DNA from 4 places in the Mesorhizobium huakuii genome. Region 3 is predicted to be linked to each of the others. Evidence: riboswitches for the same ligand, from Rfam matches in the RefSeq annotation. Region 3 holds a riboswitch; each other region holds the start of a gene.
The links. Region 3 has a riboswitch for thiamine pyrophosphate ahead of thiC (phosphomethylpyrimidine synthase ThiC). Riboswitches for the same ligand answer to the same signal wherever they lie in the genome.
Positions count from the first base shown of each region.

Region 1: it holds a riboswitch for thiamine pyrophosphate, as region 3 does, so the genes downstream of both, HB778_RS02090 (Ykof family thiamine-binding protein) here and thiC (phosphomethylpyrimidine synthase ThiC) in region 3, are expected to answer to the same signal.
Region 2: it holds a riboswitch for thiamine pyrophosphate, as region 3 does, so the genes downstream of both, thiC (phosphomethylpyrimidine synthase ThiC) here and thiC (phosphomethylpyrimidine synthase ThiC) in region 3, are expected to answer to the same signal.
Region 4: it holds a riboswitch for thiamine pyrophosphate, as region 3 does, so the genes downstream of both, thiB (thiamine ABC transporter substrate binding subunit) here and thiC (phosphomethylpyrimidine synthase ThiC) in region 3, are expected to answer to the same signal.

Region 1 is NZ_CP050296.1:435,257-442,339, forward strand. It holds gene HB778_RS02080 (ABC transporter ATP-binding protein) at 1-494, opposite strand, end outside; gene HB778_RS02085 (ABC transporter permease) at 491-1,312, opposite strand; gene HB778_RS02090 (Ykof family thiamine-binding protein) at 1,348-1,956, opposite strand; TPP riboswitch at 1,947-2,061, opposite strand; gene msrA (peptide-methionine (S)-S-oxide reductase MsrA) at 2,345-2,863, opposite strand; gene HB778_RS02105 (glycosyltransferase family 39 protein) at 3,039-4,586, opposite strand; gene HB778_RS02110 (hypothetical protein) at 4,786-5,493, shown strand; gene HB778_RS02115 (GNAT family N-acetyltransferase) at 5,659-6,129, opposite strand.
Region 2 is NZ_CP050296.1:6,416,174-6,423,256, forward strand. It holds partial or broken gene HB778_RS31330 (8-amino-7-oxononanoate synthase) at 1-59, shown strand, start outside; gene bioD (dethiobiotin synthase) at 56-691, shown strand; gene HB778_RS31340 (adenosylmethionine--8-amino-7-oxononanoate transaminase) at 691-1,956, shown strand; gene HB778_RS31345 (beta-ketoacyl-ACP synthase III) at 1,953-2,936, shown strand; gene panD (aspartate 1-decarboxylase) at 2,993-3,445, shown strand; TPP riboswitch at 3,550-3,666, shown strand; gene thiC (phosphomethylpyrimidine synthase ThiC) at 3,771-5,606, shown strand; gene thiO (glycine oxidase ThiO) at 5,603-6,604, shown strand; gene thiS (sulfur carrier protein ThiS) at 6,573-6,770, shown strand; gene HB778_RS31370 (thiazole synthase) at 6,772-7,083, shown strand, end outside.
Region 3 is NZ_CP050296.1:2,955-10,037, forward strand. It holds gene thiO (glycine oxidase ThiO) at 1-269, opposite strand, end outside; gene thiC (phosphomethylpyrimidine synthase ThiC) at 266-2,101, opposite strand; TPP riboswitch at 2,205-2,320, opposite strand; gene HB778_RS00035 (FkbM family methyltransferase) at 2,417-3,175, opposite strand; partial or broken gene HB778_RS00040 (hypothetical protein) at 3,172-4,403, opposite strand; gene HB778_RS00045 (aspartate aminotransferase family protein) at 4,427-5,857, opposite strand; partial or broken gene HB778_RS00050 (NAD-dependent epimerase/dehydratase family protein) at 5,960-6,966, opposite strand; gene HB778_RS00055 (EamA family transporter) at 6,963-7,083, opposite strand, start outside.
Region 4 is NZ_CP050296.1:2,352,341-2,359,423, reverse strand. It holds gene HB778_RS11570 (ABC-F family ATP-binding cassette domain-containing protein) at 1-1,110, opposite strand, end outside; gene HB778_RS11565 (thiamine diphosphokinase) at 1,112-1,771, opposite strand; TPP riboswitch at 1,860-1,974, shown strand; gene thiB (thiamine ABC transporter substrate binding subunit) at 2,018-3,016, shown strand; gene thiP (thiamine/thiamine pyrophosphate ABC transporter permease) at 3,195-4,790, shown strand; gene thiQ (thiamine ABC transporter ATP-binding protein) at 4,783-5,559, shown strand; gene HB778_RS11545 (M48 family metalloprotease) at 5,818-7,083, shown strand, end outside.

The sequences.
Region 1 (7,083 bases), 430 kb from region 3:
CGGGTCAGCGCGTCGAGCGCGCCGAACGGCTCGTCGAGCAAAAGCATATCGCGCTCCTGCACCACCGTGCGCAGCAATGCCGCGCGCTGGCGCATGCCGCCCGAAAGCTGTGCCGGGAAATGCCGCTCGAAGCCGGCAAGCCCGAACTCGGCAAACAGCGGCGCGACACGCGCCCGCGCCGCTTTGCGTCTGACGCCTTGCACTTCGAGCCCGAGCGTCGCGTTGTCGAGGATGCGCCGCCACGGCATCAGCGCGTCGCGCTGCGGCATGAAGGCGAAATGCCTGCCATGGTCGTCGAGCGGCGCACCGTCGAACAACATCTCGCCCTCGCCATGCTCGGCACCCGTCAGGAGCTGGAACAGCGTCGACTTGCCGGCGCCCGACGGCCCAAGGATCGAGACGAATTCGCCGGCGCCGACGCTGAGCGAAATATCGGCGAGCACGTCGAGCCCGCCAAACGCTTTGTGCACATGCCGCAATTCGAGCCGGCTCATCCCTGCGCCCCCTTCCCTGCCGGCTGCCGGCCGGCCCGTTCCCAGGGCATGGCGAGGCGCTGCAAGAGCACCGTCAGCCCGAACAGGATCAGCGTGAGCGCGGCACTGACGCCGACAGCGGCCAGAACCAGATCGGGGCGGAAATTGTTCTTGGCGTTGAGCATGTAGATGCCCAGCCCCTTCGCCGCGCCGGCATATTCGGCGAAGATCGCGCCGACCACGGCATAGGTGATGGAGATCCTCAAGCCGGCGAAGAAGTAGGGCAGCGCCGAAGGCAGCCGCGCCAGCACGAAGACGCGCCAGCGCCCCGCCCCCATGGCGCGCAGCATCTGGCCGATCTCGACCTCGGTCGCCTCGTAGCCCTGTACCAGAGCCACCAGCATCGGGAAGAAGGTGACCAGCGCCACCAGCATGATCTTCGGCGCCAGCCCGAAGCCGAACCACAGCACCACCAGCGGCGCGATGGCCACCAGCGGCAAGGTCTGGCTGACGATGAAGACGGGAAACAGCGCGCGGCGCAGCGGCTGGAAGAAGTCGACCAACATCGACAGCGCGAAGGCGGCGCCGAGCGAGCAGGCAAAGCCGATCAGCGTGGCGCGGATGGTGGGAATGGCGTTGTCGATCAGCGCGTCGCGATTGAGCATCGCCTGTTCGAAGACGCGTGACGGCGCCGGCAGAATCGTCGGCTTGATGCCGGAATAGGTGGCGTAGATCTCCCACGTCACAAGGAGCAAGCCGACCGAGATGACGGCGGGTACGGCCTTGGCAAGGGAACCCACGAGCGGGCGTGACGCGACTGATGATGAGACCACGGGCATAACCTTTGACGGGGTCGCGCCGAAGCGCGGCCGGCTTAGACAGCCGACGGGCTGTTGGCCGAAACCGTGACGTCAAGGGTTACGTGGCCGGCGCCTGGCCCGAAGCGGCAGAAAGCCTCGTTCAGCGCCGAAAAGATCGCGCCCGTATCGCCGCGCAGCTTGGTGCAGAAATTCTTGGAGCGATCGTAGACGCCGGACTGTTTCAGGAAATCGATGCAGCCATAAATCTCGTCCATGTGGTCGCCGGCGCCCATCACATAGAGCGAGAATTGCGCCGCCGCCGGCTGGCCGGTGGCAGCAGCTTTGCGCACGGCGGTGATGGCGGCTTCCTTGCGTGGGCCGAGCGGCCCGACAGGTCCGCCAAACGCGTCGGAGCGGCAGATCGGATCGTCCGGCTCGCCCGGGCAGCCGCGCGAAATGGCCGCCGACAGCACGCAATGCTTGCCGCTCCGCGCCGCCGCCACGAACAGGTCGCGCAGCGCCGGGAACAACACTTCGGGCGGCCCGACCAGCAAGGTCGAGATGTCGTCGGTCTCGATCCTGAGCCTGTCCCGGTAGGGATCGAGCGCGCCGAGCGCGCCGAGGATGACGCCGACGAAATCGTCGGCCATGGGATATAGGGAAATCTGTGCGCCTGAAAACATAGCCCGCCTCGCTCCGCTGGTATTACCCAGATCAGCTTCTAGGGTCTGTGGGCTTTGCCGCCCCCGTCTCAGCCCCGACCGTACGGAGCACCCCTGTGGATGGGCGCGTTAAAGCACCATTCGAACCGAAGGGGAAGCCGTTTTTTCAGCGCACCGCGCCAAAAGCATTGCACCAGATCTGGGTAGCGGCGGTCGATCACTGGAGATCCGAGCAAGCCGGCTTCGCCCAACACCGTCGATCCGGCAGCAAGCACCACCTCCACCACACCGGGCGACATGAACTCCGATGCAAGCAAGTCATCGCCATAAACAAAGAAAGCCGCGGGGCATCCGCCCCGCGGCTTTCTTTGTTTCGACATCGCTTCCCAACGATGCGTTTCGCCAAACGTCAGGACGCGGCCTTCTCACGCACCGGCAGCTTCCAGCCCGGCCTGACGAAATGGCAGGTGTAGCCGTTAGGATATTTCTCCAGATAATCCTGATGCTCGGGCTCGGCTTCCCAGAAGGCACCGGCCGGCGCGACTTCGGTGACGACCTTGCCAGGCCACAGGCCGGAGGCATCGACATCGGCGATGGTGTCTTCGGCCACGTGCTTTTGCTCGTCGCTGGTATAGTAGATCGCCGAACGGTAGCTCATCCCGACATCGTTGCCCTGGCGGTTGCGCGTCGTCGGATCGTGGATCTGGAAAAAGCGCTCCAGCAGCGTGCGATAGCTGATCACGGCCGGATCGAAATTGATCTCGATGGCTTCGGCATGAGTGCCGTGATTGCGGTAGGTGGCGTTTGGCACATCGCCGCCGCTATAGCCGACACGGGTGGAGATGACGCCGGGATAGCGCCGTATCAGATCCTGCATGCCCCAGAAACAACCACCGGCAAGCACTGCGCGTTCGATCGAAGTCGCCATGTCACGTCTCCTCAAAAGGCAATTCCATTCGCGTAGCGGTTTCCCGTCCGGAATTGCGCAGACAAAATTGGATTTCCCAATAAATGGGCATTGTCGCCTGCTTCGTCCAGTCGCATGGAGACGAACGCAGCCATGCGCGAACGATATTACGACGCGGCTAAGGGATCGAACCGCTTCAATTACGCGGATGCCGGGTCCGGCTGTCGGCGTCAAGCGGCAGATACCGCGTGCCAGGCGGAATGGCGGCAAAGCTGATTGCCACAGGCGGCGCCGTGCGCGACCAGTTGAAAAGAACGGTCTTGACCGGCCGGTTGCCCAGCCATGTCCGCAACTGCGGCGGCACGCCATGCCCAGGCCAAACCATCAGCATGCCGTGGTCGCGCAAGCGCTGCCTGGTGATCCAGGGCGCGAACCGGGTATCGAGGTCGGTGAAGATCGACGGCTTGTCATAGGCATTGAGGCCCGCGAGCATGGCCAATTGGGTATCGCCGCCGACAATGTCGAGCCGGCCGGGCGCGGCCGCATGCCAAACCGCCTCGGCCTCGTCCGAGATCGGCTGCGCCGGCCAGCAGACGGCGTCGAGGCGCCCCCGCACATTGCAGCCCGTCCAGCGGAGGGTCGCATAGGCGCCCGACATGGTGACGATGCAGAGGAAGGCACAGATCGCCAGCCTTCGCATCTCGATGGCGCCGAGCCGGTGGCCGAGAAAGGCGAGCACCGTAACACCGACAAGATTGTACATCGGCGCCCCCCAGGACTCGCCGGTGCCGGTGAACAACGAGGCCACCATGATCAGGGTCGCCGGCCCAAGCCCCATCCACACGAGATAGACCAGAATGCCGCGTTCGACGGGAGCTTCGGGAGCGGGCGAGCGCCGCAGCAGCCCCGATATCGCCAGCACCAGGAGGAAGCCTGAGAGCCCGGCCAGTTGGACGCCGATATAGTAGAGGCGCGCGCGGTGTTCGGTTACCCACACGTCACGGTCGGCAAAATAGGTCAATGGCAAGAAGTCGATGCGGTAGAGCGCGATGGCCAGCGGCGCCGCAACGGCGAGAAAAACGGCAAGGCCGAGCCATGGCCAAGGCGTCGCCAGCCGGCTGCGCGCGCGCGCGTCGGACAGCAGCCATAGGGCGCCAAAGGCGAGCAGCAGGCCGGTGGAGAACTTGGCATAGAGCCCGACGCCCGACACCAGCCCAAGCGCCAGCCACCAGCCAGGCCCGCCACCACGGCCGGCGCGCCAAAGCAGCCAGCAGATGGCCGCCCAGAACGGCATCTGCGCATAGTCATGATTGAATTGCGGGGTCGGCCAGCCGAAGAAATAGACCGAGGGCATCAAAAGCACGGCAGCCAGCGCCCGGCGTTGCCCGAGTATGTCGCGGGCCAGCAGATAGACCAGGATGAAGGTCGACGAAATCGTCAGCTGGGCGAGCAGATATTGCGGCCAGTGGAACGATCCGGTCAGAAGATGGCTGGTTTCGAGAAGCCAGCCCGGAAGCTGCGGGTGCTTGTAGGTCAAAAGCACCCATTCGCGGCCCCACATGAAACCTTCCACGACATCGCCAGGCGGCGCGGGGTCGATCAGTGCCGGCACCACCGTCCAGCACAGGATCTGCACCAGGCACAGAAGCGCGAGCAAATACCAGGGATGGCGAAGCAGGCCGGGCCAGACCGATGACGAGTCGAGGCCGGTGGCAGTCAGCCCCGCCGGCGCCCAACCATCCATGGAGTCGTCTATTCCCACCATGCGGCGCTTAAACCACATCGTCCGGTTTGCCGAACAGCCCCAACCTCAAAGCTTACGAAAAAGTATACTTGCTGGCCATTGCAAGACCAAGATTGAGCGGGAGTTTCGGCGCTCCGTTGACTTCCCCCGGCAGAACAAGCCCGCCCATCTGATCCTGTCTGAACATCCCGGATATTCGATGCGTCACCAGCATGCCGTCATCCACCACCGCGCGCTCGACTTCTGGCTGGCGCGTGCGGCCGTCCTCGTCATCATCTGTCTGCAGCTCCTGGTGATCAACGATCTTTCGTTTGGCCCCCGCTGGCTGGCGCCGGCGCTCGAGGCCACCCTGCTCGTGCCTCTGTCCGTCGCCACCGCCTGGACACAGGTCGCCACCCTGAAAGCGATCGAGGAAGAGCACTGGTACCTGGTCGGCCGGTTTCGCGTCATGATCCGCAGGACGGCGCTGGTGATGACCGGCGTCGTCAGCGTCATGAATTGCGGTTCACTGGTGTTCCTGGTGCGCGCGCTGCTGGCAGGCCATGCCGGCTCCAGCGGCCAGACGCTGCTGATCGACGCGCTCAATATCTGGGTCACCAATGTCATCGTCTTTGCCCTGTGGTTCTGGAGCACCGACCGCGGCGGGCCGCCGACCTGCGGCCTCGTCAAACGCGCCCAATCCGATTTCCTGTTCCCGCAAATGACCTTGAACGACCGCGAGATCCGCGACTGGCTGCCTGGCTTCGTCGACTATTTCTTCCTCGCTTTCACCAATGCGACGGCGTTTTCGCCGACCGACACCTTGCCGCTCTCCCAGCGCGCCAAGCTTTTGATGATGGCCGAGGCGATGATCTCGCTGCTGACGATCGCACTGGTCGCGGCCCGTGCCGTCAACATCCTCGCCTAAGGTGCGTTGAGATTCAGGCATGAAAACAAAAACCTAAAGCGCGTCGCCCGAATCCGTTCAAAACGCGATGCGCGTTAGGCCCAGAAACGCAAAATAGCCCGCCCAACGAGCGGGCTATTGGATGGTCTGCGACGGTCTCGAAGCTGGAGCGGACGGACGATCCCCTCAATCCGCGCCGAGGTCGCGTTCGAACACCACCTGGTCGCGCAGCGGAATGCCATTCACAGCCGAGCCTTCGGGGTAACCGGTCGACGGCCCGAACGCATCCTGCACGATGCGAAACATCCGAAAGCCCTGTCTCTGGTAAAATCGCAGATTGCCGATATCGGCCGCCGCGGTCGAAACGATCAGGCGCCGGCCGTAGCGCTCTCGACAGCGGGTGATTGCCGCCGCGACGAGGGCACGCCCCAACCCCTCGCTCTGCCTTGCCGGACGGACCGCCAGGCTCTTGAGTTCGAAGACCCCGCCCTCGCCTGTCTCGATGAGCTGCACATGGCCGACGATCCTGTTTCCATCCCGCGCGACCAGCACCTCGCCCTTGTCGATATAGCCGGAAACCTGCGTGGGAGAATCGTCGGCAAGGGTAACCAGCGGCAGCAATATTTCGCGGTCCCCGTCATATCGTTCAATCTGCATCCGTAAGCCCAGGCTGGATTAATGCCGCCGCGAGTTCGGCAGCCTTGCTCCGGGATATAGCAGCGGCCGGTCAGGCGCCACAAACGCAAAAAGCCCGCCCCGGCGTGAGCCGAGGCGGGCTTTGGGTCGATCGAGCCGGCCGGTACGGATTTTCGACGCCGGGCAAGCCTGGAGCTATTCCTCGGAAGCTGCTCTGAACTTCCGCACGATCACTTCGAACAAAATATCCGAAATCCACATCGCAGACACGCCGATCAGGAAGGCGGCGGCAAGCGTCCGAAGGGCAATTGGTGGTGGCTTCACCTCGATCGAACGTCGGTTGCTCCTCGCCTGGATGCCTTCGCAGTCAGGACTGCATGTGAAGAATACTGGCCGTCGATCGCGCCCCGCCGCGTGCAATCTGTCATTCAAACCAGCCAAACGTAACGCTAACCACCAAGACCGCGATCAAGATTGAGAGCGGCACCGCCATGAACAGCCCAGCTTCTAAAAATCGGGTTTCCTTGTCACTGAACATTAGGCCTGCCTCATTAAGCTTCGCTCAGATAGAAGCTGCGAAGCCTGTTTCAGTTCCGAATGCCGGCGCCCTGCGATCCACGAGCGATCTGGCTAAACATGGTTGCCTGGAGAGCGAAATCAGTTCGGTTTCCCCAATGATGCCGGCCATCTATTTTGCAATGATACGGGAGGCCAGCGCATCATTCGATTGGTGCTCCATTCCGCCCTAACCAGGGCGCGGGGGGCTTCCGAAGCAAATTAGCGCGCCCAAATGCTGGTGTTCCCGGAGACGCGACAAGGCCCCAATACGAAAAGCCCGCCGGCCGGAGCCAGCGCGCCTTGCCCTTCCTTCGTTCGCATGTTTCGCTGATATGAGCAGGGGTGCATCATCTTCGCCAGTCGGCGCTGCCATCCTCAAGGCCCTGCCGGTCAGGCCCAGTGGCCTTCCGCTGCCAG
Region 2 (7,083 bases), 710 kb from region 3:
ACGAAGCCGACATTTCCACCATGGTCGAGGCCCTCGTCGAAGTGTTGGGCACGGCATGACCAAGCGCATCGTCATCACCGGAACCGACACCGGCATTGGCAAGACAGTGTTTTCGGCGGGGCTCGCCGGCCTGCTCAATGGCTTCTACTGGAAGCCGGTGCAATCGGGCCTCGACGAGGAGACCGACAGCGAGGTCGTTGCCCGGCTTTCCGGCTTGCCTGCTGGGCGCGTCCTGCCGGAAGTTTACCGTCTGAGGATGCCGCTTTCGCCGCATCGGTCAGCCGAAATCGACGGCGTCGCGATCGAGGCGGCCAAGCTCTCACTTCCAGTCCTACCGGGTCCGCTCATCATCGAAGGCGCCGGCGGGCTCATGGTGCCGCTCAACCGGCAGACAAGGTTCATCGATATTTTCCGGGAATGGCAACTGCCGGTCATCCTTTGCGCGCGCACCGCGCTCGGCACCATCAATCACACCCTGTTGTCGATCGAGGCGCTGCGGGCCCGCTCCATCCCGCTCATCGGCCTCGCCTTCATTGGCGAGGAGGTGGCCGATACGCAAAAAACAATCGTGGAATTCAGCGGCGTGCCACAGCTCGGGAGACTGCCCCTGCTCGATCCGCTGACGGGTGAAACGCTGAGGGATGCGATGGTTGCCGGCTTTGACCTCGCCTCGATTGCGGGAGGCGAATGATGTCGCAGTCCAGTGTGTGGCATCCGTTCACGCAGCACGCGCTTGAGCCCGTGATCCCTGAAATCGTCCTGACGGAGGGAGCCTATCTCCAAAAGGCCGACGGCACGCGTATCCTGGATGCCATCTCCTCCTGGTGGGTCGTCACCCATGGCCACCGCCACCCTCGCATCATGAAGGCTATCGAGACGACCGCGTCGAGCCTTGACCAGATCATCTTTGCCGGCTTCACGCATGAACCAGCCGAACGTCTGGCCAAGGCGCTAGTCGGCCTCGCTCCCTCCGGTCTCGACTGGGTGTTCTATTCCGACAGCGGCTCGACCTCCGTCGAGGTCGCGCTGAAGATGGCGCTCGGGTATTTCGGCAACATCGGCGCACCGCGCTCGCGCATCGTCGTCATGGAGCACAGCTATCATGGCGACACCATCGGCACGATGAGCGTTGGCGCCCGCGGCGTGTTCAACGCCGCCTACGAGCCTTTGCTGTTCGAGGTCGACACCATCCCCTTCCCGGCCGCCGGGCACGAACAGGAAACGCTGGATCGTTTCGAGGCCGTCAGCCGCGACCGGTGCGCCGCCGCGCTGATCGTCGAACCGCTGGTGCTTGGTGCCGGCGGCATGCTGATGTACCCGGCTTCGGTTCTGACCGAATTGAAGAAGATTGCCGAAGCCTCCGGCACGCTGCTGATCGCCGACGAGGTGATGACAGGCTGGGGACGAACCGGAACCATGTTCGCCTGCGAGCAGGCATCCATCTCTCCAGACATCCTGTGCACCTCGAAGGGCCTGACTGGTGGCGTGATCCCGCTGGCGGCCACGCTTGCCACCGACGCCATCTTCCAGGCTCACTATTCCGAGGACCGGAAGAAGACCTTCTTCCATTCGAGCTCCTACACCGCCAATCCAATTGCCTGTGCGGCCGCACTCGCCAATGTCGAGATCTGGCGCGACGAGCCCGTGGCCGAGCGGATCGCGGCGTTGAGTGCGATGCAGGCCGCCGGGCTTCGGCGCTTTCGTGACAATGCCAACTTCGCCGACAGCAGGACGACCGGCACGATCGCGGCCCTCGATCTGCGCACCGGCTCGGCCGGCTATCTGGCCGAGATCGGACCGAAACTGCGCGCTTTTTTCCTCGAGCGCGGCCTGCTCGTGCGCCCGCTTGGCAATGTCCTCTATCTTCTGCCACCCTATTGCATCACCGGCGAGGAACTGGACGGACTCCATGACGCCATCGAGGAGGCCGGCGAACGCTTCGGTTCGAGGCCATGAGCAGGTCGTCGTGCATTCTCGGGTTTGGCCATCATGCGCCTGGTCGCAAAGTGCCAAATGCCGAGATCGAGAGCAATCTCGGCCTCGAGCCGGGCTGGATCGAGCGGCGTACCGGGATACTGTCGCGCTTCTGGGCAACGGACGAAGACACGCTGTCTGGCCTTGCCGCTCATGCCGGCGACATGGCGCTGGCGAACGCCGGCATCGACCGCAGCGACATCGGTCTGCTGTTGCTTGCCACCTCGACGCCCGACCACCTTCTGCCGCCAAGCGCGCCGCTGGTCGCACACCGGCTCGGACTCGGCCGAGCCGGAGCGGTCGACCTGACCGGCGCCTGCGCCGGCTTCATCTATGCGCTGATGTTCGCGGATGGATTCACCCAGCTGCACGGCAAAGCGGCCCTCGTCATTGCCGCCAACATCCTCAGCCGCCGCATCAACCCGGCCGAGCGCGCCAGCGCCGTGCTGTTTGCCGATGCCGCCGGCGCCCTGGTGATTGGTCCGTGCGAGGATGCTGATCGGGGGATTCTCGGAGCCTCGGTGGATTCGGACGGCTCGCGCTACGGGCTGATTCAGATCCCGGCGGGCGGAAGCAACATCCCGTTCCATGGCGACCTCGACCTCGGGCAAACCCGCATGACGATGACCGACGGCCGCGAAGTGTTCGCCAAGGCCGTCGAGATGATGACCGCCTGCTCGCAGGATGCATTGGCCACAGCCCGGACGCGGCCGCAGGACATCGATCGGTTCGTGCCGCATCAGGCCAATGCCCGCATCTTCGATGCGGTCGGACGAAACCTCGGCATTGCCGATCAAGCAATCGTCAAGACGATCGTCGATTACGGCAACTCTTCCGCCGCGACGATCCCGCTTTCGCTGTCGCTAGCCCATCAGACGGAGCCATTCCGGCAGGGTGAGAAGATTCTTCTGGCGGCGGCGGGTGCGGGTCTTAGCGGTGGTGCTCTCGTCGTCGGCATTTAGCCGACCAAGCGAGCGCGCCAGGACGGATCATGAATGATCTATGGGGCAACAGAGCAATGCGAAAAATAGTCGCCGGCAAGCTGCACGGTATCCACGTCACCGAAGCAAACCTCAACTACCACGGTTCGATAACGCTGGACCCTGACCACTGCGAAGCAGCCGGGATACTGCCGATGGAATTCGTGGAGATATGGAACAAGAATTCCGGTGCGCGGATTTCAACGTATGTGATTCTGGGCGAGCGCGGCTCGCGGTGCTGCATCCTCAACGGTGCTGCCGCCCGCACCTGCCAGCCAGACGACCAGATCATTGTCTGCAACTCCATCTACCTGGACGAAGCGCAGATCACCTCGCTGAAACCGAGGATCGTCACTTTTGACCAGCACAACCACATACGTGACCGCCTGAGCTACTCGGTCGATCTCGACGCACATGGCCGGTACAGGTTTTCCATCCTCGACGAGGCGAATGCGGCTTCGGCCATTCCCGCCCTGGTTTCAGGAGCGTGATTTTGTCCCCGATGCATGCGGGGGTTTTATGCTGGGTTTCATTGGCGGCCGGTCGAAGGCGCCCGAATGCGCTTGACAAGATTGCGCTGGCCCGTCCAACTTAAGGCATTCACCAGGGGAGTCCCGGCAAGGGGCTGAGATACTGCTGGCTTTCGCGGCGCAGTGACCCGTTGAACCTGATCCAGTTCATACTGGCGTAGGGACGGTGCAAGCGCTTTGCGGGAGTTCACGCCCGTGGTCCTGTTTTGAACAGGTCGACAAAAGCGTCTTTTCATCCTTCCGGCACAGAACTGGGTCTCCAATGCATGAGCAAAGGAGCCTCAAGATGAATGCCCTCACCCCCGCCGTGTCGACGGGACCGCTGCCCGCCTCACGAAAAATCCACAAGCCCGGTGCCATCCACCCCCAGATCAGGGTGCCGATGCGCGAAATCTCCGTCCATCCGACAGCCGGCGAGCCGCCCGTCATCGTCTATGATCCGTCCGGCCCCTATACCGACCCGACCGTCGAAACCAGCATCGAAAAGGGCCTCGCCCAGCTTCGCCATGAATGGATTACGGCACGCGGCGATGTCGAAGCCTATGACGGCCGCCATGTCCGGCCGGAAGACAACGGATTCGCGGCGGGCGAGCGCCTGACACCGGAATTTCCCGTCCGCAACCGGCCGCTCAGGGCCAGATCAGGCAAGGCGGTGACACAGCTCGCCTATGCGCGCGCCGGCATCGTCACGCCCGAAATGGAGTTCGTCGCCATCCGCGAGAACCTCGGCCGCGAGGTCCTGCGCGGCAAGCTGCAACGCGACGGCGAAGCCTTCGGCGCATTGATACCGGATTTTGTCACGCCGGAATTCGTGCGCGACGAAGTGGCCCGCGGGCGGGCGATCATTCCAGCCAACATCAATCATCCCGAGAGCGAGCCGATGATCATCGGCCGCAATTTCCTGGTCAAGATCAACGCCAATATTGGTAACTCCGCCGTCACATCGTCGATGGCCGAGGAAGTGGAAAAGATGGTCTGGGCGATCCGCTGGGGCGCCGATACGGTGATGGATTTGTCGACCGGCCGCAACATCCACAACATCCGGGACTGGATCGTGCGCAATGCGCCGGTGCCGATCGGCACCGTGCCGCTCTACCAGGCGCTGGAAAAGGTCGGCGGCATCGCCGAGGACCTGACCTGGGAGGTCTACCGCGACACGCTGGTTGAGCAGGCCGAACAGGGCGTCGACTATTTCACCATCCACGCCGGCGTGCGGCTGCACTACATCCCGCTGACCGTTGACCGCGTCACGGGCATCGTCTCGCGCGGTGGCTCGATCATGGCCAAATGGTGCCTGCACCATCACCGGGAGAGCTTCCTTTACGAGCATTTTGCGGAGATCTGCGACATCTGCCGCGCCTATGACGTGTCTTTCTCGCTCGGCGACGGTCTTCGTCCCGGCTCAATCGCCGATGCCAATGACGCAGCGCAATTCGCCGAACTGGAGACGCTCGGCGAGCTGACGCAGATCGCCTGGGCGAAGGATTGCCAGGTGATGATCGAAGGTCCCGGCCACGTGCCGATGCACAAGATCAAGGAGAACATGGACAAGCAGCTCGCCGTCTGCGGCGAGGCGCCCTTCTACACGCTTGGACCGCTGACCACCGACATCGCGCCGGGCTATGACCACATCACTTCAGGCATTGGTGCTGCCATGATCGGCTGGTTCGGCACCGCCATGCTCTGCTATGTCACGCCCAAGGAGCATCTCGGCCTTCCCGATCGCAACGACGTCAAGATTGGCGTGATCACCTACAAGATCGCCGCGCATGCCGCCGACCTGGCGAAGGGGCACCCGGCGGCGAAAGTCAGAGATGATGCCCTTTCCCGCGCGCGCTTCGAGTTCCGCTGGGAGGACCAGTTCAACCTGTCGCTCGACCCCGAAACCGCACGGTCCTTCCACGACCAGACCTTGCCCAAGGAGGCGCACAAGCTGGCACATTTCTGCTCGATGTGCGGGCCGAAATTCTGCTCCATGCGCATTTCCCACGACATTCGTGCCGAAGCGCAGAAGGAAGGCATGGCGGCGATGGCGGCGAAATACCGCGAGGGTGGCGATCTCTACATGCCGGCTGACAAGACCGGCGTACCGGTCGTGCCAGAGGCTCCCAAACCATCATGAGGGTGCTCGTCAAAGGGGCCGGTGTTGCCGGCATCACCGTCGCTTTCGAACTCGCCATCCGAGGCGCGGCGGTGACCGTGGTCGAGACCCGGCATGGCATCGGCGGCAATGCGTCGTGGTTCGCCGGCGGCATGCTGGCGCCATGGTGCGAGCGTGAAAGCGCGGAGCAGCCGGTGCTGGATCTCGGACGCGACGCTGCCGACTGGTGGGATGCGGTGCTGTCGGGTCAGGTGACACGGGCCGGGACACTGGTCGTGGCCGCGCCGCGTGATGCCGGAGAGCTTGACCGGTTCGCAAGTCGCACGTCGGGGCATCGGCGTGTCGATGAAAGCGAAATTGCGCTCCTGGAACCCGACCTCGCCGGCCGCTTCCCGCGTGGATTGCTCTTCCCCGACGAGGCTCATCTCGACCCACGCCTAGTGATTGCAGCGCTTCATGACAAGCTCGCCACCATGGGTGTCGAATTCCACTTCGGCTGCGATGCCACGCAGGTTTCCGGTTTCGATCGTCAGATCGATTGCACTGGAATGGCAGCGAGCGATGACAGGCTGCGTGGTGTTCGCGGTGAGATGCTGATCCTGCGCACGCCGGACATTTCGCTGTCACGCCCAGTCCGGCTGCTTCATCCGCGCTTTCCACTCTACGTGGTGCCGCGTACCGATCACCGTTTCATGATCGGCGCGACGATGGTTGAAAGCCAGTCCGCCGGACCGGTCACGGTGCGTTCCATGATGGAGCTTTTGGGCGCGGCCTATGCTCTCCATCCGGCCTTCGGCGAGGCTGGCGTCATTGAGACCGGCGCCGGTGTTCGTCCGGCCTTTCCCGACAATCTGCCGCGTGTCGAAATGAGCGGAGACGCCGTCGCGATCAACGGGCTTTATCGCCATGGTTTTCTCCTCGCCCCCGCTATGGCTCGCCAGGCTGCCGACCTGGTTTTCAATCAAGACAGAACCAAGGAGCTCGCTCATGAAACTGATCGTCAACGGCGAAGCGCTTGAGATTGCCGCCACCACGTTGGCGGCGCTGCTTGCCGCGCTCGACTATGAGGGCGATTGGCTGGCGACGGCCGTCAACAGCGACCTCGTGCACAAAGCCAACCGCGCGGAATTCCGATTGAGCGACGGCGACCGGATCGAAATCCTCTCGCCCATGCAGGGAGGCTAGCATGTTCGAGCTTTATGGGACCGAGCTTTCGTCGCGCCTGCTTCTCGGCACGGCTCAATATCCTTCGCCGGCCGTCCTTGCCGATGCAGTCAGGGCGTCGGGCACGTCGGTGGTGACCGTCTCTTTGCGGCGTGAGATGGCGGGCGGCAGGGCCGGCGAAAAATTCTGGTCGCTGATCCGCTCGCTCGGCACGAGAATCCTGCCCAACACGGCCGGCTGCCACTCCGTCAAGGAAGCGGTCACTACCGCGAACATGGCGCGCGAAGTCTTCGGCACGACCTGGATCAAACTCGAAGTGATCGGCAACCACGAC
Region 3 (7,083 bases):
GGGGCGGCCACGACCAGCGTTCCGGCCCGTGTCACCTGACCCGGCAGCACCGCATCCCACCAGTCAGCGGTGTCGCGTCCGATATCCAGCACCGGCTGCTCGGCGCTTTCTCGCTCACACCATGGCGCCAGCATGCCGCCGGCAAACCACGATGCATTGCCGCCGAGGCCATGCCGGGTCTCGACCACGGTCACCGCCGCGCCTCGGATCGCGAGTTCGAAGGCGGCGGTGAGGCCGGCGACGCCAGCCCCTTTGACCAGAACCCTCATGACGGCTCCGGCACCTCTGGCATGAGCGGTACGCCGGTCTTGTCAGCCGGCATGTAGAGATCGCCACCCTCGCGGTATTTCGCCGCCATCGCCGCCATGCCCTCTTTCTGTGCCTCGGCGCGGATGTCGTGGGAGATACGCATGGAGCAGAATTTTGGTCCGCACATCGAGCAGAAATGTGCCACCTTATGCGCCTCCTTGGGCAAGGTCTGGTCGTGGAAAGACCGCGCGGTTTCGGGATCGAGCGAGAGGTTGAACTGGTCCTCCCAGCGGAACTCGAAGCGCGCGCGGGAAAGGGCATCATCCCTGACTTTTGCTGCCGGATGGCCCTTCGCCAGATCGGCGGCATGGGCGGCGATCTTGTAGGTGATCACGCCGATCTTGACGTCGTTGCGATCGGGAAGGCCGAGATGCTCCTTCGGCGTGACGTAGCAGAGCATGGCGGTGCCGAACCAGCCGATCATGGCAGCACCGATGCCGGAGGTGATGTGGTCATAGCCCGGCGCGATGTCGGTCGTCAGCGGTCCGAGCGTATAGAACGGCGCCTCGCCGCAGACGGCGAGCTGCTTGTCCATGTTCTCCTTGATCTTGTGCATCGGCACGTGGCCGGGGCCCTCGATCATCACCTGGCAGTCCTTTGCCCAGGCGATCTGCGTCAACTCGCCGAGCGTTTCCAGCTCGGCGAATTGCGCCGCGTCGTTGGCATCGGCGATCGAGCCGGGACGAAGGCCGTCGCCTAGCGAGAAGGACACGTCATAGGCGCGGCAGATGTCACATATCTCCGCGAAATGCTCATAGAGAAAGCTTTCCCGGTGATGGTGCAGGCACCATTTGGCCATGATCGAACCGCCGCGAGACACGATGCCCGTGACCCGGTCAACGGTCAGCGGGATGTAGTGCAGCCGCACGCCGGCGTGGATGGTGAAATAGTCAACCCCCTGTTCGGCCTGTTCGATCAGCGTGTCACGGTACACCTCCCAGGTCAGGTCCTCGGCAATGCCGCCGACCTTCTCGAGCGCCTGATAGAGTGGCACCGTGCCGATCGGCACCGGCGCATTGCGAACGATCCAGTCGCGGATGTTGTGGATGTTGCGGCCGGTCGACAGGTCCATCACCGTATCGGCGCCCCAGCGGATCGCCCAGACCATTTTTTCGACCTCTTCGGCCATCGATGAGGTGACCGCCGAGTTACCGATATTGGCGTTGATCTTCACCAGGAAACTGCGACCGATGATCATCGGTTCGCTCTCGGGATGATTGATGTTGGCTGGAATGATCGCCCGCCCGCGCGCCACCTCGTCGCGCACGAATTCCGGCGTGACGAAATCGGGAATAGCCGCGCCGAAGCTCTCACCGTCGCGCGGCAGCTTGCCGCGCATGATCTCGCGTCCAAGGTTCTCGCGGATGGCGACGAACTCCATTTCGGGCGTGATGATGCCGGCGCGCGCGTAGGCAAGCTGGGTCACTGCCTTGCCAGCCTTGGCCCTGAGCGGCCGGTTGCGGACCGGAAATTCCGGCGTCAGGCGCTCGCCCACGGCGAATCCATTGTCTTCGGGCCGAACATGGCGGCCGTCATAGGCCTCGACATCGCCGCGTGCCGTAATCCATTCGTGGCGAAGCCGGGCGAGGCCATTTTCGATGCTGGTTTCGACAGTCGGGTCCGTATAGGGGCCGGACGGATCGTAGACGGTGACGGGCGGTTCGCCTGCCGTCGGATGGACGGAGATTTCGCGCATCGGCACCCTGATGTGCGGATGCAGGACGCCGGACTTGTGGATTTTCCGTGAGGCAGGCAGCGGTCCCGTCGAGACGGCTGGGGTGAGGGCATTCATCTTGAGGCTCCTTTGCTCATTGCATTGGAGACCCAGTTCTGTGCCGGAAGGATGAGACGCTTCGGTCGCCCTGCTTGAAAAAAGGACTTCGGGCGTGAACTCCCGCAAAGCGCTTGCACCGTCCCTACGCCAGTATGAACTGGATCAGGTTCAACGGGTCACTGCGCCGCGAAGCCAGCAGTATCTCAGCCCCTTGCCGGGACTCCCCTGGTGAATGCTCCAAGTTGAATGGGCCGGCGCTATTTTGTCAAGCGCATTTGGCCGGCGCGGCAACCGGGACTGATTGCTGTTGTGGACGAAGGTCGGCGGCGAAGCTCAGGCGAAGGCCCAGATATCCTCGGCCTGGAAGCCGACCTGGTAACCCGCCGTCTTCAGTTTGACCACGACCTGGCCGATCTCCGGGGCCGGCAACGCACCAACCTCGACCTTGATCATGCCCGGACGATAGCGTTTGAGGTCGAGTTGTTCGAAGACGATCCAGTCGGCGCCTTCGCAATCGACGAGGAAGGCATCGATGTGGCTGATGCCGTTGCGATCGAGCAAGGTCTGCAGCGTTTCCGAGGGCACCTCGATGTCTTTCAGGTGTGGCGCGAATTTGTTGAAGTTCGCGTCGGCCTCGCCCCAGGCGTTCTTGCCTGACATCAGATTGGTGTCGGTAACCGAGGAGCAGCCGATGAACTCGATCGGCAGCGTGCCCGCCTCGAGCGCGGCGGCATCGAAGGTGTGGACGGTGATCGTGCCTTTCGCCTTGGTGACGGCCACCGGCTCGATGATGAAGCGATTCGTGTCGGGATAGTTGGCGCGCAGCCGCTTCTGATTGTACGGGATCGGCTCGACCAGCATGGCGCGGGCGCCGGATATCCTGTGCAGCCATGGCGTGACGTCGTCGAACAGCGCGCCGTCGCAAGCGCCGACATTGACCATCTGGAACGGCTGCCCTGCCCCACCGAAGCGTGCCTTCAGCGCCGCCCTGGCAAGGAATTTCGTACCGCGCAGCGACGGCCCGCGGTCGAGCAGGCTCGAAGGAAGACCGAGCGACAAGGCGATGCGCGCCAGACTGGATAGCGAACTCATGGCTTGTCTCCGGGAATGACGTGCAAGGCGGCGCGATGCTGGCCGCGAGCCACGGCCGCCCACAGCGCCATGAACGGCGTTGCCAGCAGCAGGAAGGGCGGGATCAGATGTGGGAAATAGATGCGCGTGTCGTGGATCGGGAAGACCGTGAACTTGGCCAGTGCCCCCAGCACCAACGCCGCGAACAAAATGCCGGCGCGGCGGTCGAGGCGGAAGCCGGCGCGGCTGGCGGCGAACCAGCCGGCCAGTGCCAGCACCGAAACACCGACCCAGCTGTTCAGATTGACGGCACGCAGCAGCGATGTGGCAAACGCCTTGAGATAGGCGGTGACCGAGAAGGCCGGCTCGAACCCGTCCATATTATAGTACTGTTCGATGCTGGAGAACCACAGATGCGGCCACCAGCCGGGATGGTGGGCCCAGTGCGAAATGGCAAAATAGGCGACAAAGGACGCGGCGAAGCCGGCCAGCGCCCCCAGGCCTTTTGCCGGAAGGCGACCAGAAGGACGGCGAAAACGGCAAGGAAAACAATATTGTCCGGCCGCACCATGAAGGCGAGAAACAGCAGGATCGCCGTCGCCGCCTCTCGGCCCCTGATATAGGCGTAGAGCCCGCCGAGCAGCAGCGCCGACGTCAGCAGATCCGGCGTCGAAGCCCGCGCCGCGTCGCCGAAATCGGCCATGATCAGCACCGCGCCGACCACCGGCGCCAGCGCCAAAGCCTTTTCCGAGCGCAGCCAGAGCAGCGTGATCGCGCCGAACAGCAGCACCGAAAACAGCTGCACCAGGCGCATCGCCTCGACCGGCGACATCACCGCGCTCAGCGTCGACAGGATCTCGGCGTAGAGGAATTTTATTCGGTACATGCCGAGCAGAGAATGGAAGTCGGCGGCATTCTCCGTCATGTGGCTGCGGAAGCCGCCGCCATCATCGGTCAGTGCCTTGTAATCTCCCGCCGACACGCCTGATTTGACGGTGCTGTAGGCGTAATCATGCAGCGCCTGCACATCGGGATAGCTGCCTTCCTCCGATATTGCGAGATAGGGCAGCATGTCCCAATTGGCGTCGGGCATCACCCATGCCGTGAATGCCGTCAGAAGGATGTAGAGCGCGAAGGCCGCCGCACCGATCGGTGCGGCCAGCCGCGCATAACTCCCCTCGCCCCACGCCAGACCGGCCTGGACAAGGCGGTCGAGCATGTTCTGCGGAGCGGGTGACTTGGTCAGCATCGTTGCTCAACGGACTTTCGTTTTTAACGGACTTGGCTTTTGACGAAATCCTTCACGATCGACACGATGCCGCGCGACAAAAGACTGTCGAAGGCATCGACGAAGCGGTCGACATGCTCGCGCTGGCAGATCAGCGGCGGCTCGAGCCGGATGACGTTGCGGTTGTATTCGGTGAAGGCGACGAGCACGTCGTAGTCGCGCAAGAGCAGTGCGCCGACGAAGCCGGACAGCGAGCCCTTCAGCTTGTCGTCGAGCACGCTTACGATCGGGCGCAGCACCATCGGCAAGGTCTGCGAGAAGTCGTGGAACTCAAGGCCGACCATAAAGCCTTTGCCGCGCACATCCTTGATGATCTTCGGATATTTGTCCTTAAGCGCCTGCAGGCGCGCGAGCAAATAATCGCCGGTAACGGCGGCGTTGTCGATCAGCCCCTCGTCATAGAGCACGTTGAGGCCCTCGATCGAGGTGACGCAGGCCTCGCCCATGCCGCCAAAGGTGGCCATGGCATGGATCATCGCCGTCTTTGGCGTGCCATAGGCCTTCATGTAGACATCTCGCCTGGCGATCATCGCGCCGACCGCTGCCTTGCCGCCGCCAAGCGACTTCGCCAGCGCAGTCACGTCGGGAACCACGCCGTAATGTTCGAAGGCATAGAAGCGGCCCGAGCGGCCGTAGCCGCACTGCACTTCGTCGGCCACCCACAGCACGCCATACTGGTCGCAGAGCGCACGCAGCTTCTGCCAGTATTCGGCTGGTGCCTGGATAATGCCGCCGCCGCCCTGGATGGTTTCGAGCACGATGACGCCGACCTCCGGATCGGATCGGAACAGGCGCTCGACGGCCTCGATATCGCCGAACGGAATGCGCACCGTATTGTTGGCCATCTTGAAGTCGGCACGGTAGAGCTGGCCGTCGGTGATGCCCAGCACGCCCTTGGTTTTGCCGTGGAAGGAATTTTCGGCATAGACCACCTTCGGCCGCTTCGGCCCCGCCGCGCGTTCGGCGAGCTTCACCGCCGCTTCCATCGCTTCGGAGCCGGACGAGCCCAAAAACACCATGTCGAGATCGCCGGGCGAGCATTTGGCGATATTGTGTGCGAGCGCTGCCGCGTATTGCGACATGAAGGCGATGGCGATTTCCTGGCGCTTCTCCTCCTGGAATTTTTTGCGCGCTTCGAGGATACGCGGATGGTTGTGGCCGAAGGCCAGCGAACCGAAGCCACCGAAGAAATCGAGGATCTTGCGACCGTTCTGGTCGATGTAGAACATGCCCTCGGCGCGCTCGATCTTGATCTTGTGGAAGCCGAGCAGCTTCATGAAATGCAGCTGGCCAGGGTTGAGATGCGCCTTGAACAGGTCGGTCATGCGGGCGACGTCCATCGCCTTGGCCTGCTCGACGCTGATCAGATCGGGCTTGGCGATGGTAGCGGGCGACAGCGCCGGCGCGCTCACCATGGTGCGTGCATTCGTCTGTTCCGGCTTGGCCATGACGGTCATTTCAATCTCCTGTCCGCGCTACGACCAGCGTCGTGCGCCGTAAACTGTTTGGCGAGCCCACTATTCGGCGGGCACATGCTTGGTGGCGATGGCGTGCCCGGCCTTCTTGGCGCGGTATTCGCTGTAGGCGGCGATCAGCATGTCCTCGTCGCGATATTGCGGCACCCAGCCGAGCTGACGCTCGGCCTTGGACACATCGAGCACGCATTCCTCGTCGGCGATCAGATATTGCCCGGATCCATGATCGGCATGTTCATCAGGTCGAGCAGGTCGAGCGTGCGCTTGACCGCCCAGCCCGGTGTCGGGATCAGGATCGATTTCGATCCGGCATGGCGGATCAGGTCGCCGAGCAACTTCTTCACCGGCGGCGGGTTGAGCGAGCCAAGATTATAGGCCTCGTTGGGCACGCCGGCCTTCCAGGCCGCGCGGGCAGCTTCCGCGCAGTCGAACACCGAGATGAACTGATAGGGGTTTTTGCCGGAGCCAATCATCGGCACCGGAAGATTCCAGTCGATCAGCTTGAAGAGTTTTTCGAGAATGCCGAGCCGGCCGGGGCCGATGATCAGACGCGGCCGGAACAGCGCGATCGACATGCCGCGCTTGCGCCATTCGGCCGCCAGTTCCTCAGTCTTCTGTTTCGACCAGCCATATTCGCCAAGCGGCGCGACCGGATGCTCCTCGGTCATCGGCTGGGTGACCGTGTGGCCGTAAATCATGTCGGTCGTGTAGTGGACGAGCCTTAGTGCGCCAGCCTTGTCCATGGCCTGCATGATGTGCTCGGTGCCGTGGAAATTGACCGGGAAGAAGAAGTCGTGCCGCTTGGCCCGCACCTGGATCGGCGACAGCATCTTGGCCGACAGATTGTAGACCATGTCGTCAGCCTTGAGCCCGACCGCGGCGACCGAACCCGGATCGGTGACATCGCATTGGATAAAGCGGACGTTGCGGTAGTGCGCAAGTTCGCTCCTGGCGATGTCGGCGACGACGACCTCTTCGCCATCGGCCACAAGTTTCGGGGCAAGGTGACGGCCGACGAAACCGTCACCGCCGAAAATCACATGTCTCATCGAACGATCTCGTTTGCTGGGATCTTGTCGGGCGTGATGGAAGCGGTCTGGTCTTCATGCCCTCGCCCACTTTGCGCGATCAGCACGGTGCCGACGCAGATGCAGGCGATGCCGGCG
Region 4 (7,083 bases), 2.3 Mb from region 3:
CCCGTCGGTGAGGTATTGCGCCAGCGTCTCCTGCGGATCGACCGCCTCGCGCTTCTGATCGAGCGTGGCGATTTCCAGATTGGTGCCAAGCCTGATCGAACCGGCGTCCGGTGCCAATTCGCCGGTCAGCATCTTCAAAAGCGTGGTCTTGCCGGCGCCGTTTGGGCCAACGAGACCGACGCGGTCGCCGCGCTGGATGCGGGTCGAGAAGCCTTTGACCACGGTGAGGTCGCCAAAGCTCTTCTCGATGCTCTTCGCTTCGATCACCAGCTTGCCGGATTCGGCGGCGTCGCTCGCCACCATGGTCGCGTTGCCTTCGGCGCCGCGATGACCGCGGAAGCGCTGGCGCATGGTCTGTAACTCGCCAAGGCGGCGCATGTTGCGTTTGCGCCGTGCCGTGACGCCGTAGCGCAGCCAGTGTTCCTCGCGCACGATCTGGCGGCCGAGCTTGTGCTGCTCGCGCTCTTCCTCTTCCAGAACCAGGTCGCGCCATTCCTCGAAATGGCCAAAACCCTTGTCCAGCCTGCGGGTCTGGCCACGATCGAGCCAGACAGTGGCGCGCGACACGCGCTCGAGGAAGCGGCGGTCGTGCGAGATGACGATGAGCGCCGAGGAGGTGCGCACGAGTTCCTCTTCGAGCCATTCGATGACCGACAGGTCAAGATGGTTAGTCGGCTCATCAAGCAGCAGGATGTCGGGCTCCGGCGCCATGACGCGCGCCAGTGCGGCACGCCTGGCCTCGCCGCCGGAGAGATCGCCCGGCCGCTCCTCGCCGGTGAGGCCGAGATGCTCCATCAGATAGCTGGCACGGTAGGGATCATCGGCGGGGCCAAGCCCCGCCTCGACATAGGCGCGCACGGTGGCAAAACCTTCCATGTCGGGCATTTGCGGCAGATAGCGGACCGTCGCCGAAGGCTGGCGGAACACCTCGCCGTCCTGCGGCTCGATCAGGCCAGCGGCGATCTTGAGCAGCGTCGACTTGCCGGATCCGTTGCGGCCGACCAGGGCGATCTTGTCGCCGGCCGAAGCCGTCAAGGCGGCGCCGTCGAGCAGCGGGGTGCCGCCGAAGGTCAGTTTTATCCCGTCGAGATTGAGAAGGGGCGGGGCCATGTCAGCTTTCGGGCAAGGGATAGGGATGAGCGAGCAGCAGCGCGCGGCCGTGGCCGAGGGCGATTTCGAGGCTGCCCCCGGTCTTGTCGAACTTGACCTCGTTGGAGATGGTCAGGGACGAGCCGAAGGCCACCTCGACCTGGCTCAGCGGCCATTTCGCGCCGGTGACGGTCAGGCCGGCAAGTTCGGAAAAGCCGAGGATCGAAAACAGGGTGCCGTCGGCATAATCGAAGCCGGCCGTTCCCAACAGCAGAGGGATACCTTCCTGGGCGCCGCTGGTCAGCAGGACGTCCGTTCCGGCCTCGGCCAGGCGCAGGGCGAGCGCCAGATGCAGGAAAGCGTGGTCGGCGCGCTTGCCGCCGAACGCGCCTGCCAGCACAAGGCGGGTCGCGCCGCGCTCGAGGGCTGCGGCGATCGCCAGTTCACCGTCGGTCTTGTCCTTCTCCGCCGGGAAGGTCTGGCGGGGCACGGCAGCGAGGTCGTCAGGCAGATTGGCCGGCACCGAATCGAAATCGCCCACCCACAGTTCCGGCACAAGGCCGAGCAGCCGGGCATGGCCGATGCCGGCATCCGCGGCGATGACGCGCGAGCCCTCGACCTGGCGGTCGAGCCGGGGCGTGCGGATGAGATCGCCGCCAAGCAGGATGGTGAATGTGCTCATATCTGGTGGCCTGTACCAGCCCGGCAGCGGAAACGGAAGGCCGGCAAACTGCCACTTGCGCGGTTCCTCGGCCGGGCCTATGTGTCGAAACGCTCTAACGGGGTGCCGGACGCGATCTTCGCGGACCGGCTGAGAGGCAATCTCGCCAACCCGCTGAACCTGATCCGGTTTGTACCGGCGGAGGGATTAGACGTTTCGGACAGTCCGACGCCTCAATTCCTTTCAATTCGAACGAAGGAGGCGCCGATGCGCACGCTTTTATACGCTCTTGTCTCAGCCACGGTTGTGGCGCTGTCCGGGCCGGCCTTGGCCAAGGACAAGCTCACCGTCTACACTTATGAGAGCTTCACCGCCGACTGGGGTCCAGGCCCGGTGGTGAAGAAGGAATTCGAGGCCGAATGCGGCTGCGATGTCGAGTTCGTCTCGGTCGCCGACGGTGTCGCCCTGCTCAACCGCGTCAAGCTCGAAGGGGCATCGACCAAGGCCGATATCGTGCTCGGCCTCGACACCAATCTCACCGCCGATGCCAAGGCTAGCGGGTTGTTTGCCCCGCATGGCGCGGTCTCCGATATCAACGTGCCGGGCGGCTGGACGGACGATACGTTTGTGCCCTTCGACTACGGCTATTTCGCTGTTGTCTATGACACGCAGAAGCTGAAGACGCCGCCCAAGAGCCTGAAGGAGCTGGTCGAAGGCAGTGCCGACGACAAGATCGTCATCCAGGATCCGCGCACCTCGACGCCGGGCCTCGGCCTGCTGTTGTGGGTGAAGTCGGTCTATGGCGACAAGGCGCCGGAGGCCTGGGCCAAGCTCAAGACAAAGGTGCTGACCGTGACGCCGGGCTGGAGCGAGGCCTATGGTCTGTTCACCAAGGGCGAGGCGCCGATGGTGTTGTCCTACACGACCTCGCCGGCCTACCACATGGTCGCCGAGAATACCGAGCGCTATCAGGCGGCTTCGTTCGAAGAAGGTGAATATCTGCAGATCGAGGTCGCCGGCATCACCACGACCGGCGCCAAGAACCCGCTGGCGGCAAAATTCATCGCCTTCATGACCGGACCGAAATTCCAGGACGCCATCCCCGAGACCAACTGGATGTTCCCGGCAGGAAAGACCGACAAGCCGCTCAACCCGGCCTTCGACAAACTGGTCAAGCCGACCAAGACCTTGCTGTTCAGCCCCGAAGAGGTTGCCGCCAACCGCAAGGCCTGGGTGGATGAATGGCTGGCGGTGATGAGCAAATGAGCGCGCTTCTCACCCTCCCCCTTGTGGGGAGGGTCGATCCGCGAAGCGGAGCGGGGTGGGGGCTGCGACGCTGAGCACGGCCTCACCCCCACCCCGGCTCGCGGACACCGCTTCGCGGCATCCGCGTTCCGACCCTCCCCACAAGGGGGAGGGTGGAAGGCGCGCGTCCGACCCCCGCATCAGCGCCGGCATCATCGCGCTCGCCGCGATCACACTGCTGATCGGCGGCGCGTTTGCCGGGTTGCTTGTCGAAGGCGCTTATGACCTTTCGGGCGCCTGGGCAGCTTTCGATCCCTATCTCCTACGTGTCGTGCGCTTCACGCTCTGGCAGGCCGCCCTCTCGACCCTGCTTTCTGCCGGCCCGGCGCTGTTCGTGGCGCGTGCTTTGTCGCGGCATCCGCGCTTTTTCGGCCGCGCCTTCATCCTGCAGCTCTTCGCCGTGCCGCTGGCGCTGCCGGCGATCGTCGCGGCGCTCGGAATACTGGCGCTCTATGGCCGCGCCGGCTATTTCGCCGGCCTGTTCAGCGCGATTGGCGGCCAGGGTTGGCCAGGCATTTACGGCCTGTCCGGCATTCTCGTCGCCCATGTCTTCTTCAATCTGCCGCTCGCAACGCGGCTGTTCCTCGAGGCGCTGCAGACCATCCCTGCCGACCAGTGGCGGCTGGCGAGCCAGCTCGGCATGGGGGCGCGGCCGGCGTTCCGGCTGATCGAATGGCCGACGCTGCGCGCCGCTCTGCCCGGCGTCGCCGGGCTGGTCTTCATGCTCTGCATCACGTCCTTCACCATCGTTTTGACGCTTGGCGGTGGGCCGGCCGCGACGACGCTGGAGGTCGGTATTTACCAGGCGCTGCGCTTCGATTTCGATCCAGCTCGGGCTGTCGCCCTGACGATGCTGCAGATCGCGCTCACCTTCGTCGTGGTGCTGGCGCTGACGCGGCTTGGCGCCAATGTCGTCGGCGACACCAACCTGCCGCTTGCGCCGCGCCGCTATCTCTCCGTCAATGGAACCGAAACCACGCTGAACGCCGCACTCATTGTGCTGGCGCTGCTGTTCGTTGTCGGGCCGATGGCCGCGACCGTAATGGCAGGCTTGGGCGCCGATCTCGGCCGGCTTGCCGGCGAGGCGACTGTCCGGCAGGCGACGCTGACCAGTGCGGTGCTTGCCTTCCTGTCGGCGCTGCTCTCGGTAATGTTGTCGCTGGCCCTGACCATGGCGCGCCGGGCGCTGGGGCTGAGCCGCCGCGCCGGTGCAAAAACACTGCTCGAACATACCACCGACACCGGCGCCAGCTTTGTCCTGGTCGTGCCGCCCATCGTCATCGGCGCCGGCTGGTTCCTCCTGCTGCGCCATGCCGGCGACGTCTTTGCCATCGCGCCGGTCATGGTCGTCATGGTCAACGCGGTGATGGCGATGCCCTTCGCGCTGCGCGCCATCCGTCCCGCCTATGATGCGGCGAGCGAGCGCCACGAACGCCTCTGCGCACAGCTCGGCATTTCCGGCTGGGCGAGGCTGCGGCTGGTCGACTGGCCGTCATTGCGACGGCCGCTTGCCACAGCCTTTGCTTTCGCCATGGCGCTGTCGCTCGGCGATCTCGGCGTCATCGCGTTGTTCGGCAGTGATTCCGTGCAGACCTTGCCCTACCTTCTCTTGGCGCGCATGGGCAGCTACCGCACTGAGGACGCCGCCGGCCTGGCGCTGTTGCTTGGCCTGGTCTGCCTCGCTTTGGTGCTGGTTGCGGATTGGCTCGGAAGGGAAAAGGTCCGCAATGTCTGACGGGGCGATGGGCAGGAAGGGCGTTCCGGTGCGGCTGGACAAGGTCTCGTTCAGCTATGGCGAGGCGCCGCTCACTTTCGATGTCGCGTTCGCCGCGGCGGAAATCACCGCCGTCATGGGGCCGAGCGGTTCAGGAAAGTCGACGCTGCTCAACCTCGTCGCCGGCTTCGAGACGCCGCAGTCCGGCCGTGTGCTGATCGGCGGGGCCGATGTCGGCGCCGCGTCGCCGGCCGCGCGGCCGGTGTCGATGGTGTTTCAGGAAAACAATCTTTTTGCCCATCTTTCCGTCGCGCAGAATGTCGGGCTTGGCCGCTCGCCGGCGCTGCGGCTGACCGAGACCGATCAGGCCGCCATAGCCGAGGCGTTGGAACGCACAGGGCTTGGCGGCAAGGAAAAACGCTTGCCGCGCGAACTCTCCGGCGGCGAGCGCCAGCGCGTCGCGCTTGCGCGGGTCCTGGTGCGCGATCGCCCGGTGCTTCTGCTCGACGAACCCTTTGCTTCGTTAGGACCCGCCTTGCGCGACGACATGCTCGATCTGGTTGCAGGCTTGCATGCCGAACGCGGCATGACGGTGCTGTTCGTCACGCATCAGCCTCAGGATGCCCGCCGCATCGGCCAGAATGTGGTGTTTCTGGACAATGGCACAGTCGCCGCCGCCGGTAGTGCGGACGACTTCTTTGCCGGGGCTGGTCCGGAGGCGTTTCGGCGCTATGTCGGTGAAAGTGCCGGGAATGCGGTATCACGAGATATTGCCCGGAAGCCGACATAATTTACGGTCAAACCGGCCTCAGGCGATGGGGCGCTTGCTTGCCATGGCAGACGTAGTGTGGCTAGGTCGGCCCTACTGGTCGGCACAAGCCGTGATTTGCCTACAGCATCCGCCGCACGCCCCGAGGGACGCGCGACGGATGCTGTAGAAGTTTGTTTTTAGCGCATGACGGGTTCCGAGGATCGCCCCCGATTTTCGTGGTCATGCGCCGGGACCTGAAAGGAAGCCGTTCTGGCGATCGGCGTCGACAAGCTACGAATGAATCCGCTGGCGCGCTTTCTGGCGCTGGCCGGCTTTGCCGTGGCCTTGGCAAGCTGCCAGATGTTCACGCCTCCGGAAGTCCAGGAGTCCGGCTTCCAGCCGTCCGACAGGCCGATCACGGTCGACAATGTCGGCGCAAACAACAAGCTCGCGGAACTCGCCAAGGCGCAGCATCCGCGCATCCTGGCCACCTACGGCGGTGAGTATTCCGATCCCAAGCTCGAGCGAATGGTTGCCAAGGTGGTCGGCAATCTGACCGTGGTGTCGGCGAACCCGACCCAGACCTATCGCATCACCATCCTGAATTCGCCCAACGTCAACGCCTTCGCGCTGCCGGGCGGCTATCTCTACATCACGCGCGGCCTTTTGGCGCTCGCCAACGATTCGTCCGAACTCGCCGCCGTCATCGCGCATGAGATGGGCCATGTCACCGCCAATCACGGCCTGCAGCGTCAGCAGCTGGAGGCCGAGGAAGGTTTGGCGACCAAGGTCGTCTCGGATGTGCTCGGCGACAGCCCGACCGCCAAGGCGGCGCTGATCCGCGGCAAGCTTCGGCTGGCGCAGTTCTCGCGCAACCAGGAGCTGGAAGCCGACGCCATCGGCATCAAGTCGATCGGCGAAGCCGGCTACGATCCCTACGCCGCGGGCCGCTTCCTGCAGTCGATGTCGGCCTATACCGATTTCCGCTCGATCAGCGGCGCCACCGACGCCAGCCTCGACTTCCTGGCGACGCATCCCAACACGCCGCAGCGCATCGACCTGGCGCAACGCCATGCCCGCCAGTTCGGCGCCCCCGGCGTCGGCACGCGCGACCGCGATTCCTTCCTCGCCGGCATAGACGGCCTGCTCTATGGCGACACGCCGGAGGAAGGCTATGTGCGCGGCGAGACCTTCCTGCATCCGGGCCTCGGCGTGTCGTTCACGGTGCCGGATGGTTTCATCATCGACAATTCGGCGGCGGCGGTGACAGCGACCGGGCCGGGCGACATCGCGATCCGCTTCGACGGCGTTTCGATAGACAAGAATCGCGCCCTGACGGACTATATCAGAAGCGGCTGGGTGGCCGGTCTCGACGACAGCACCGTCAAGCAGGAAACCATCAACGGCAATGAGGCCGCGACCGCGCATGCCGGTGCCGAAGGCTGGCAGTTCGACATCGCGGTGATCCGGGCCGGCGGCCAGGTCTACCGGCTGCTGACTGCGGCACCGTCGGCCAGCACCTCGCTGGAAACGGTGGCGCGCTCGGTCAGCGGGTCGTTCCGT